DNA from 2 places in the Vreelandella titanicae genome. Region 2 is predicted to be linked to the other one. Evidence: predicted binding sites of a transcription regulator. Region 2 holds the regulator's gene; the other holds the start of a gene.
The links. Region 2 encodes FliA, which starts transcription of late flagellar genes. Its sites were predicted from a motif close to CTAAAGTTNNNNNNNNNNCNGCCGATA; they were not measured.
Positions count from the first base shown of each region.

Region 1: a site for FliA is predicted at 1,145-1,171, ahead of fliD (flagellar filament capping protein FliD). Genes of this name have one in related genera too.

Region 1 covers NZ_CP059082.1:2,014,452-2,018,735, reverse strand. Annotated here, with positions in the region: gene fliD (flagellar filament capping protein FliD) at 1-1,109, opposite strand, end outside; gene HZS52_RS09310 (UDP-glucose dehydrogenase family protein) at 1,271-2,596, opposite strand; gene HZS52_RS09305 (hypothetical protein) at 2,769-3,155, shown strand; gene HZS52_RS09300 (serine hydrolase domain-containing protein) at 3,576-4,284, shown strand, end outside.
Region 2 covers NZ_CP059082.1:782,048-786,331, forward strand. Annotated here, with positions in the region: gene HZS52_RS03705 (sensor domain-containing diguanylate cyclase) at 1-617, opposite strand, end outside; gene HZS52_RS03710 (OmpA/MotB family protein) at 641-1,315, opposite strand; gene HZS52_RS03715 (motility protein A) at 1,321-2,142, opposite strand; gene HZS52_RS03720 (RNA polymerase sigma factor FliA) at 2,183-2,884, opposite strand; gene HZS52_RS03725 (flagellar protein FlhE) at 2,911-3,342, opposite strand; gene HZS52_RS03730 (C15 family peptidase) at 3,368-3,940, opposite strand; gene flhF (flagellar biosynthesis GTPase FlhF) at 3,937-4,284, opposite strand, start outside.

The sequences.
Region 1 (4,284 bases), 1.2 Mb from region 2:
GGCTGATTAGCAACAATGCTATCTAATTTATCTTCGTCAATCTCCAGCTTGCCGTCTACTTGAAGCGAAATTCCTACATCCGACAACACGCTAAAGCCATCGCCGCCGACAACACTGCTAATTGTTTGACGAAGCTCTCGTTCAACCGCACGAGTCGTGGCATCGGCGTTCAACCCCGCCGCCTGCCCAGTCTCTTCGTCAAACGCTGTCAAGCTGGTAATGGTGTCCTTGAGCGTGTTGAAGTCATCAACAAAGGCCGTGACCTGCTCGCGGATAGCTTCACTATCTTGCTCAACGCTGACTGTGCTTGTTGCACCCGCCTCAGATAAGTTCAGGGTAATGCCTTGAATAGCGCCTTCCACTTGATTGGTAGGGCTGACAATGTCAATTCCATTGACGTTAAACTCTGCATCCTGACCCGCTTGAACTACCTGGGCATCAGTCGTTTGTACATCGCCAGCAAGAATGTCTGAAAAGTTTGTGCTTTCAATACTCGCGTCCGCACCCGTTTCCGTCGAATTTACTGCAAGACGATACCCTTCACCGTCGTTGATAATAGAGGCGCTTAAGCGGCCATCACTCTGTTGATTGATAGCATCACGCATATCTTCAAGGGAACTGCCATCGGCAATGGTAATGGGATCCATAGCTCCGTCAGCAAGAGTAAAGGTTAATGACTGCTCCCCAGTCACTATGCTTTCGTCTGCTGTTTCCAAACGCTCTGTTACTAGGCTACTGGCTGTAGCTAACTGGCCGACCTGTACTTCGTACTGACCTGGCTGGGCCTCATTGCTGCTAACAGCGCCAACAGCACTGCCTTCTACATTGGTTGTTAGGCTCTCGAATGACGCCCCATCATTGAGTGCTTCGGCTGAGCTTTGAAACTGCTCAAGCGCGCTTTGCAACTTACCATAGGCAGATATTTTCGTATCTTCAGACTGGAGCTGTTCCGCAATAGGCTCAAGCTTTGCTTGTTCTGCCGTTTTTAATTGCTCCAGCAAGCCATTCAGATCCAAACCAGAACCGATGCCTAGTGATGTAATAGCAGCCATAAACCAATGCCTTTTTTGAATACATGTAGCTACGATTCGCGTTCCTTCATTAAGCAATACGTAGCACTGTTTTTAATACGATTACCTTAAAACCTCGGCTAGGTGAAGAATAACTTAAATATTCTTCTTCTTTTTTCGTGTCAAGACGTTATTAAAAGTAATGAAACGTAACAGCCATCGCCAATTAATAAGAAAAATCAAAATAATAGATTCCCCTTTTAGCTGTTCTTCCGCCCAACCCCAATGTAACGCAGCCCCGCTTCTTTAACGGCGCTTGGCGCATACAAATTACGTCCATCGATGACGACTTTTTCAGCCAACTGGTCGGCTAGCCAATCAAAATCGACACTGCGAAACTCTTTCCATTCGGTGCAGATAACCAAAGCATCGGCACCTTTCACTGCCTGAATCCGGTCGCCTGCTAGCATCAGGTCATCCCGCTCCCCGTAAATGCGTCGGCATTCTGCTATGGCTTCGGGATCAAACGCCTGCACCTTAGCGCCCGCTTGCCAGAGTGCTTCCATTAACGTGCGGCTTGGGGCTTCACGCATATCATCCGTGTTGGGTTTAAAGGCCAAGCCCCATACTGCAATGGTCTTACCGCTTAGATTGCCTAAACTATCTTGCAGTTTTGTGAACAGGGTTTGCTTTTGGCGTAAATTCACTGACTCGACAGCGCTGAGCAGTTCCGGCGTATAGCCTAATTGGCGCGCGGCACGCTCTAACGCCTGGACATCTTTGGGGAAGCAGGAGCCGCCGTAGCCGCAGCCAGGGTATATAAAGTGGTAGCCAATGCGTGGGTCGCTGCCAATCCCTCGGCGCACGTCTTCAACGTCCACTTCGAGTCGTTCAGCAAGATTGGCGATCTCGTTCATAAAGCTGATTTTGGTGGCGAGCATGGCATTGGCGGCGTATTTGGTCAGCTCTGCGGCCCGCACGCTCATAAACATCAGCTTTTCGTGGTTGCGGTTATAGGGGGCGTAGCACTCTTGCATATGCGCTTTTACCCGCTCGCTTTCCGTGCCAACGATAATCCGCGCGCCACGGGTAAAGTCTTCGATCGCCGCCCCCTCCTTCATAAACTCAGGGTTCGAACACACATCGAATTCGAGTGATGCACCGCGCTGTTCGAGCACATCGCTGATAACGGCGTGGACTTTTTCCGCGGTGCCCACCGGCACGGTAGATTTATCAATCACCAGCTTATAGCTATCCATATGCTGGCCGATCGTGCGCGCCACCTCTAGCACATAGCGCAAGTCGGCACTGCCATCTTCATCGGGCGGCGTTCCCACGGCGATAAACAGCAATTCGCCATCGGTTACCGCTTGGGCAGCGTCGGTAGTAAAGCGTAAACGGCCAGCTGCCACGTTGTGGGCAACGATAGTGCTTAGCCCTGGCTCAAAAATCGGCACCTCTCCGCCATTAAGCTGATCAATCCGATCAGCGTTAACATCCATACAGGTGACTTGATGCCCAACATCGGCTAAACAGGCGCCTGCGACAAGGCCGACATAACCGGTTCCGAATACACTGATATGCATGACTTATTAACTCGCTAAAATACGTGGTAGCGAGCGTAGCACATTGACCTACCGTTGATGAGTTCAATAGCGGGAGATCTTCTCTAAATTATAGACCTTGGTCTAACATCGACCTTGGTTTATAATGCGCTGCAACAAGCCCGACTTGGTGCTGACCGCAGGAGAACACACGATGCCTCCAGAAACTACACATCCAGACACTACGCCTCCGGGCTTTATGACGCCCGAGCTGACTAAAGAACGCCCTTTAAAAGCGCCTTATGGGCCATCGACCGCTGCAAACGTTCAACGTAGCCTTCGCCAGTGTTTATCGATTGCCGCTGAGCTGCTCTACGACAATGGTCATGTGCTCGAAACCATTACCCTTCCCCAGCGTGGCTTAGCCCGCCGTGAATTATCGGCACTTAGTTCTACCGCGCCCACCTGGGCATCCTGCCAACAGGTGATGGAAGCCAGTGAAGCAGCAACCTTTAATGAGTATGGTCGTTTCGTATTAACCTGCCTTGGCCGCGAATTGATGTTTGATATGTTTGGTCAAGGGGCCGCTGACTGCGCCTAATCCCTTAGTCGCCAAGCATTACCGCCCTAAACAGCTGGTCAAAAAAAAACGCCCATAAGCGAAAGCTTTGGGCGTTTTTTGCTTGGTCTTATGTTCCTCAGGCTCATTTTTAAAGCCTGGCCCTATAAGACCTAGTTCTATGTAGCTTAGCGTAGGCCTAGCATTGACAGAATGAACAGCACAACCACGATAAGGCCAATAATGTAGATAATATTACGCATAGGGCACTCCTTGCTTATTGCGTTTTAGGGAAATCAAAGGCTTGCTTACCCATTAGCCAACACCTCCAGCCTAGCAGGCTTTTCCTGCTTTTGCGTAATGTCGCTGCATTTCCCTCTTAGAAAGTGGCTGTGCTTATGCTGTGGAACCTCTGCTACTTCTAAACCTCGAACCTTTGCCACTTATACCGAAGGTGTTGCGATGCGCGCTACTGCTTTGCTTGTTTCGTTTGCTGTTACTTCGTTGTTACCCACCGCCTATGCAGCCGCTAATGAACCTTCTGCAAACACACTCCAAACGCTAGAGCGGCAAACCCGCCAGCTTAACCGCGTGCACAGCGTGGTAGTGGCCTACGACGGTGAGATTATCCACGAGCTTCACCAAGGTGGGCCAGGGGTGGCGTCGCCTGCCAATATTAAGTCGCTGTCCAAAACGGTGCTGGCTGCCATTACGGGTGCGGCGATTGAAGCAGGCATCATTGAATCAACTGATCAACCCATGATGGAGCTGTTTGGCGAACATCTACCTAGCGGTATTGATCCACAAGTTGGTGACATTACCGTGGCGCACCTGCTCGCCCAGCAGGCGGGGCTTGAGCGCACTTCTGGCAGCAACTATGGCGCCTGGGTGGCCAGCGCCAACTGGGTGAACGATGCGATGACGCGCCCATTCGTGGATGAGCCGGGTGGGCAGATGCTCTACTCCACCGGCACCAGCCATCTACTTTCCGCCGCACTCACCCACGCCAGCGGCGAGACGACCCATTCCCTTGCCCAGCGCCTATTGGGTGATCCGCTTAATATCACCATTCGCCCCTGGCTACGCGACCCCCAAGGGATCTACTTTGGCGGCAATGATATGCAGCTCTCGCCACGAGCACTGATAGAGGTGGGCGAGCTGTATCGAAATG
Region 2 (4,284 bases):
GTTTCAGGCGGCGCATCGACGTCTTCAATTAACCGAACGGGGTAATGTTGGTAACTTTTGCGTAAGGCGACAGGGAAGTCGCTTGAGGGGAAGCGCTGACCCAACAGCGAGGGCAGCTGGTTGCCCAGCGCTTCGGCAACCATTAAACCATGCCAATCACTGTCGAAATGGCACACGGTGACGCGATCATGGCCAGTGAGCTGTTGAATAGCGTTAACCAAGCAGTCGAGCAGCTCTTCCTGGTGGGTTGCGTCGGCTAAATGCATCAGCCGCTCATTGACTGTGCCAAGCAGGCGGCGCTTACCTTGGGGGTTGAGTGACTCAATCTCGACGATGACCTTCCCACCTGCTCGGTAAGCATAGAGCTGAAAACGCATGTTGCTATGCTTGGAACGAATAAACACCAGCGGGCCGGAGAGTTTCTGCTGCCCCTGCAACTCGCGGCGCACCCGCTGGCTTAGCCGTTTTCCTAACACATAGGCAAGAGTGTGCGGCCCATTTTCAGGGCGCTCAATACCGGTCAAGCGGGTTAAGTTGGTGCTACTGGCTTGAATGCGGCGACAATCGGCATCTAAAACCAGCAGAGCTCCAAACGACTGCAACCGCGGGTGGTACATGGACACAAACGTGGCCTCGCAATCTATTCACCCTCGACCTGCTGCCTTAGCAACAACTCTACGCGACGGTTGGCAGCTCGGCCCTCCGCCGTTGCGTTCGGTTCCATGGGTTGGGTGTCGGCATAACCGACGGCCCGCATACGAGAGATATTGAATCCTTGGCGCTCTAAATGCCTCACCACAGCGATAGCCCGCGCTGATGAAAGCTCCCAATTAGAGGGGAAGCGGGCCGTTGAAATAGGCACGCTGTCGGTGTGGCCTTCTACCGAAATCTGACCGTCAAAACGGGTCAGCACATCGATAAGGCTTTCTACCACCTCTTGCCCACGGGAAGTCAGTACAGCTTGACCGCTGGGAAATAAAAGGCTGGTATCAATACGTAACGTGACCCCTTCACTCCCTTGCGAAACACTGACACCGGGGATGTCGAGCCCATCAAACTGCGGCTGAACCCCTGAATGGCGGGGCTGAATACCAGTGGCTAGAGACGCCAGCGGCAATGATGATACAGCGCTAGCCGAGCGCATGAAAGCAGTATCAGCCGCCTCACCGCCTCCCGGCGGTGTCAGTGAAAGCAGCAGCACAAAGAGCGTGATTAGCAGCGTCAGCACATCCAAATAGCTGGTTAGCCAACCCTCGTCACCATCGCCTGGCGACGGCGTCATTTCCAGTGCGTGGCGCGTATCACGGTCAAGCATCTGGCCTACCCCTTCGCCGCCGCACTAACCGACGAATCAGGCCTTGGTTTGACGCTGTTATCACGGATCTCATCGTGATAGTTAGCTACAAACGAGTTGAGGGTCTCTTCAATAAACGACGGCAGGCGGCGCTTGGTAATCAGCGAAATACCTTCCAGCACCATGTTCATGGTAATCAGCCGCTCTTCGGTGCGGCGCTCGAGTTTCACCGCAATCGGCTTAAACACCAAGTTGGCGAGTAAAATGCCGTAGAAGGTGGTGAGCAGGGCCACCGCCATGCGCGGGCCGATCACCTGCAGGTCGCCTGCGTCCATGACTTCCAGCATATTGACCAGCCCCACCAGGGTGCCGATCATGCCAAATGCGGGTGCATAGGTGGCCATGGTACGGAATATTTGTGCCTCGGCATGCTCACGCGCTTTAAGACGGGCAATGCGCCAACGCAGCATGTCAAAAATTTCATCCTCTTTGGTGTTGGCAATGACCAGTTGGATCCCGGTACGCAAAAACGGGTTTCGGGTATGCTCCAACTCGCGCTCGACCGCACGTACATCGCCCTTAAACCAGAGTCGCGACATATCCACCAATTCGCGGATATCGTCACGCATATAGGTATTTTCGCGCCGGAATACCAAGCCCACCAACCGTACGACGCGGAGCACCTCTTTCAGCGGATAGCTGATAAAGGTTGCCGCTAGGGTACCGGTCACCACAATGGCCAAACCCGGCAAATTGATAAAACTTTCAGGGGACTCTGCGGTGAAAAACAGCACGCTCACCAACAGTAGTATGCTGGCAAATATGCCTATCAGCGTCGAAGGGTTCATCCACGGCTCCTTGCCGGTCACAAGTGAGTAAAAAGAGGTGTTATGCCGAGTCGTGTAAACGCGCGCGTAAGCGGCTGACGGCTTGGCTGTGCAGTTGTGAAACGCGTGACTCCGTGACACCCAACACAGCCCCTACTTCCTTAAGGTTGAGTTCTTCTTGGTAGTACAGAGCCATTAGCAGCTTTTCACGCTCTGGCAGCGCTTCAATTGCCTCAATCAACGTTTGTCGTTGCTGGCCGTCTAGCAACTGCTCGAACGGTGAATTAGCCAATTCATTATTGCTAGGCTCGCCACCGTCGGCCACCAGCTCTTCAAACGGCAACAGTTGACCACTGTTGGTGTCGTTGAGGAGCTGCTGATACTCACTCAACGGCATTTCAAGGTGTTGGGCGATTTCGTTCTCTTCTGGTGCCCGTCCGAGCTGTTGCTCTAATTGACGAACGGCACTGTCAACCGCTCGCGCTGAGCGGCGCACGCTGCGGGGCAACCAGTCGCGGGTACGTAATTCATCCATCATTGCACCGCGAATACGCTGACTGGCAAACGTCGCGAACGTTGCCCCCTGGGTGGCATCGAAGCGCCCCAGCGCTTCCAGCAGCCCTACCATCCCGGCTTGAATAAGGTCGTCGAGCTCAATACTGGCTGGCAAACGGACCTGAAGCGTCAAGGCCTGACGTCGTACCAGTGGCATGTATTGCGTCAACAGCTCACTCTGTTTGATCCTGCCTTGTGCTGTGTACATCCTCTCGCCTCGCGTCTATCCAGCCTTCACTGATAGTTCACAATCATTTGCAGCCCCTGGACACGAACAGGCCGCTGCCCCGGACGTAAAGCGAAGCGAAAATGCAACGGCGCATCCGCGGCAAACCCCGCCAGGGCAGTGGTAGTCCCCCGCATGCCAGCTAACGCAACGCACTGCTCAGGATGGCACAGCCAAGCGTTTAATAACGCACCAGGGGGATATTGAAACTGCCAATGAATACGCCCGAGCTGTGCTGACTCCACATTGTTAGCAGCAGCAGGTGGGGTAGCGTTTTGGCTAGCGCTTGACCGATCACTCATCGCTACCATCAGACCTGGTATCTGGCTGCTCCAGCTACCGGGTGTCGCCTGGGCGTTTCCCGTTACCCCTGCTAGTAGACACCCTGTCAGCAGTACTGGGCTCAGTAGCAGTCTCCCTCTTAATAGCCAGCTTAGCATGCTTGGTCTCCTCGGCAGAGTGCGCTCATCGTGCAAGTACCAACAGCTCCATATTTAAGTAGTAATCAGCTGCCTCACGCAAGTTATTGAGCAACCCTTGACGCGGCAAGTGCGGCTCGTGGAGCGCCAGCAAACGGCGCGGCCCGCCACGCTCATGTAGTTGACGCAAGGTACGGAACATGGAAGCAAAGGTATCGGCATCGCTACTGATCCACAGTGCCCAACGGCTGTATTGATCGCAAAGTTGGGCTAGGTCGGCCGTTTCGGCCATGACGATATGAATATCCCAATCCTCAGGATCACCGGCCCAGCTTCGACCTAACGTCGACCACTGCCCTAATCGTGCTTTAACCTTGTTCACCTGGGCTGCACCACTACCCGGTAGTCCGACCACAATAAGCGGAATTTTGGGCCGGTGCGCTACCACCGTTGCTGGCTCTTCCACCGCTGCAGCTGTCGGCTTTAACAGAGAGCTAGGCTGTTCAGATTCCGGCACGTGTTCTGCCGCCGCAACATCAACTGTACCCTCAGCTTGCTGCTGTTGGCGCTGCAGGTTTGCCCACTTGCGTAGACCCGATGCTTGATCCTGTTCGCTCACGCCACGCCCTCTCGACTAACACTGCCCATTTGACGAATCGCATCTCGTGCCATAAAGGCGTAGACCAGTGCATCAAGCATGCCGGTATCGCGGCGGCGACGGCTGTTGCCTAATAGGTTGAGCAGATCGCCACGCAGCGTCTGCGCCTCCTCATCATCAGCAACATCGAGATGCCCGGCGACCGATGCCACACCGCTGGCCATCAATAGGCGAACTTCAGCATTTAGATCCCCGCTATCGGCCTCTTTTAACTGCTGCCACGCGCGACGCGTCAAGGCGGCCAAGCCTTCGCTTTGCAGCTGGGTTAACAGCAGTGAGAGCACCTCTGCTCCTAGCCGAGCGGG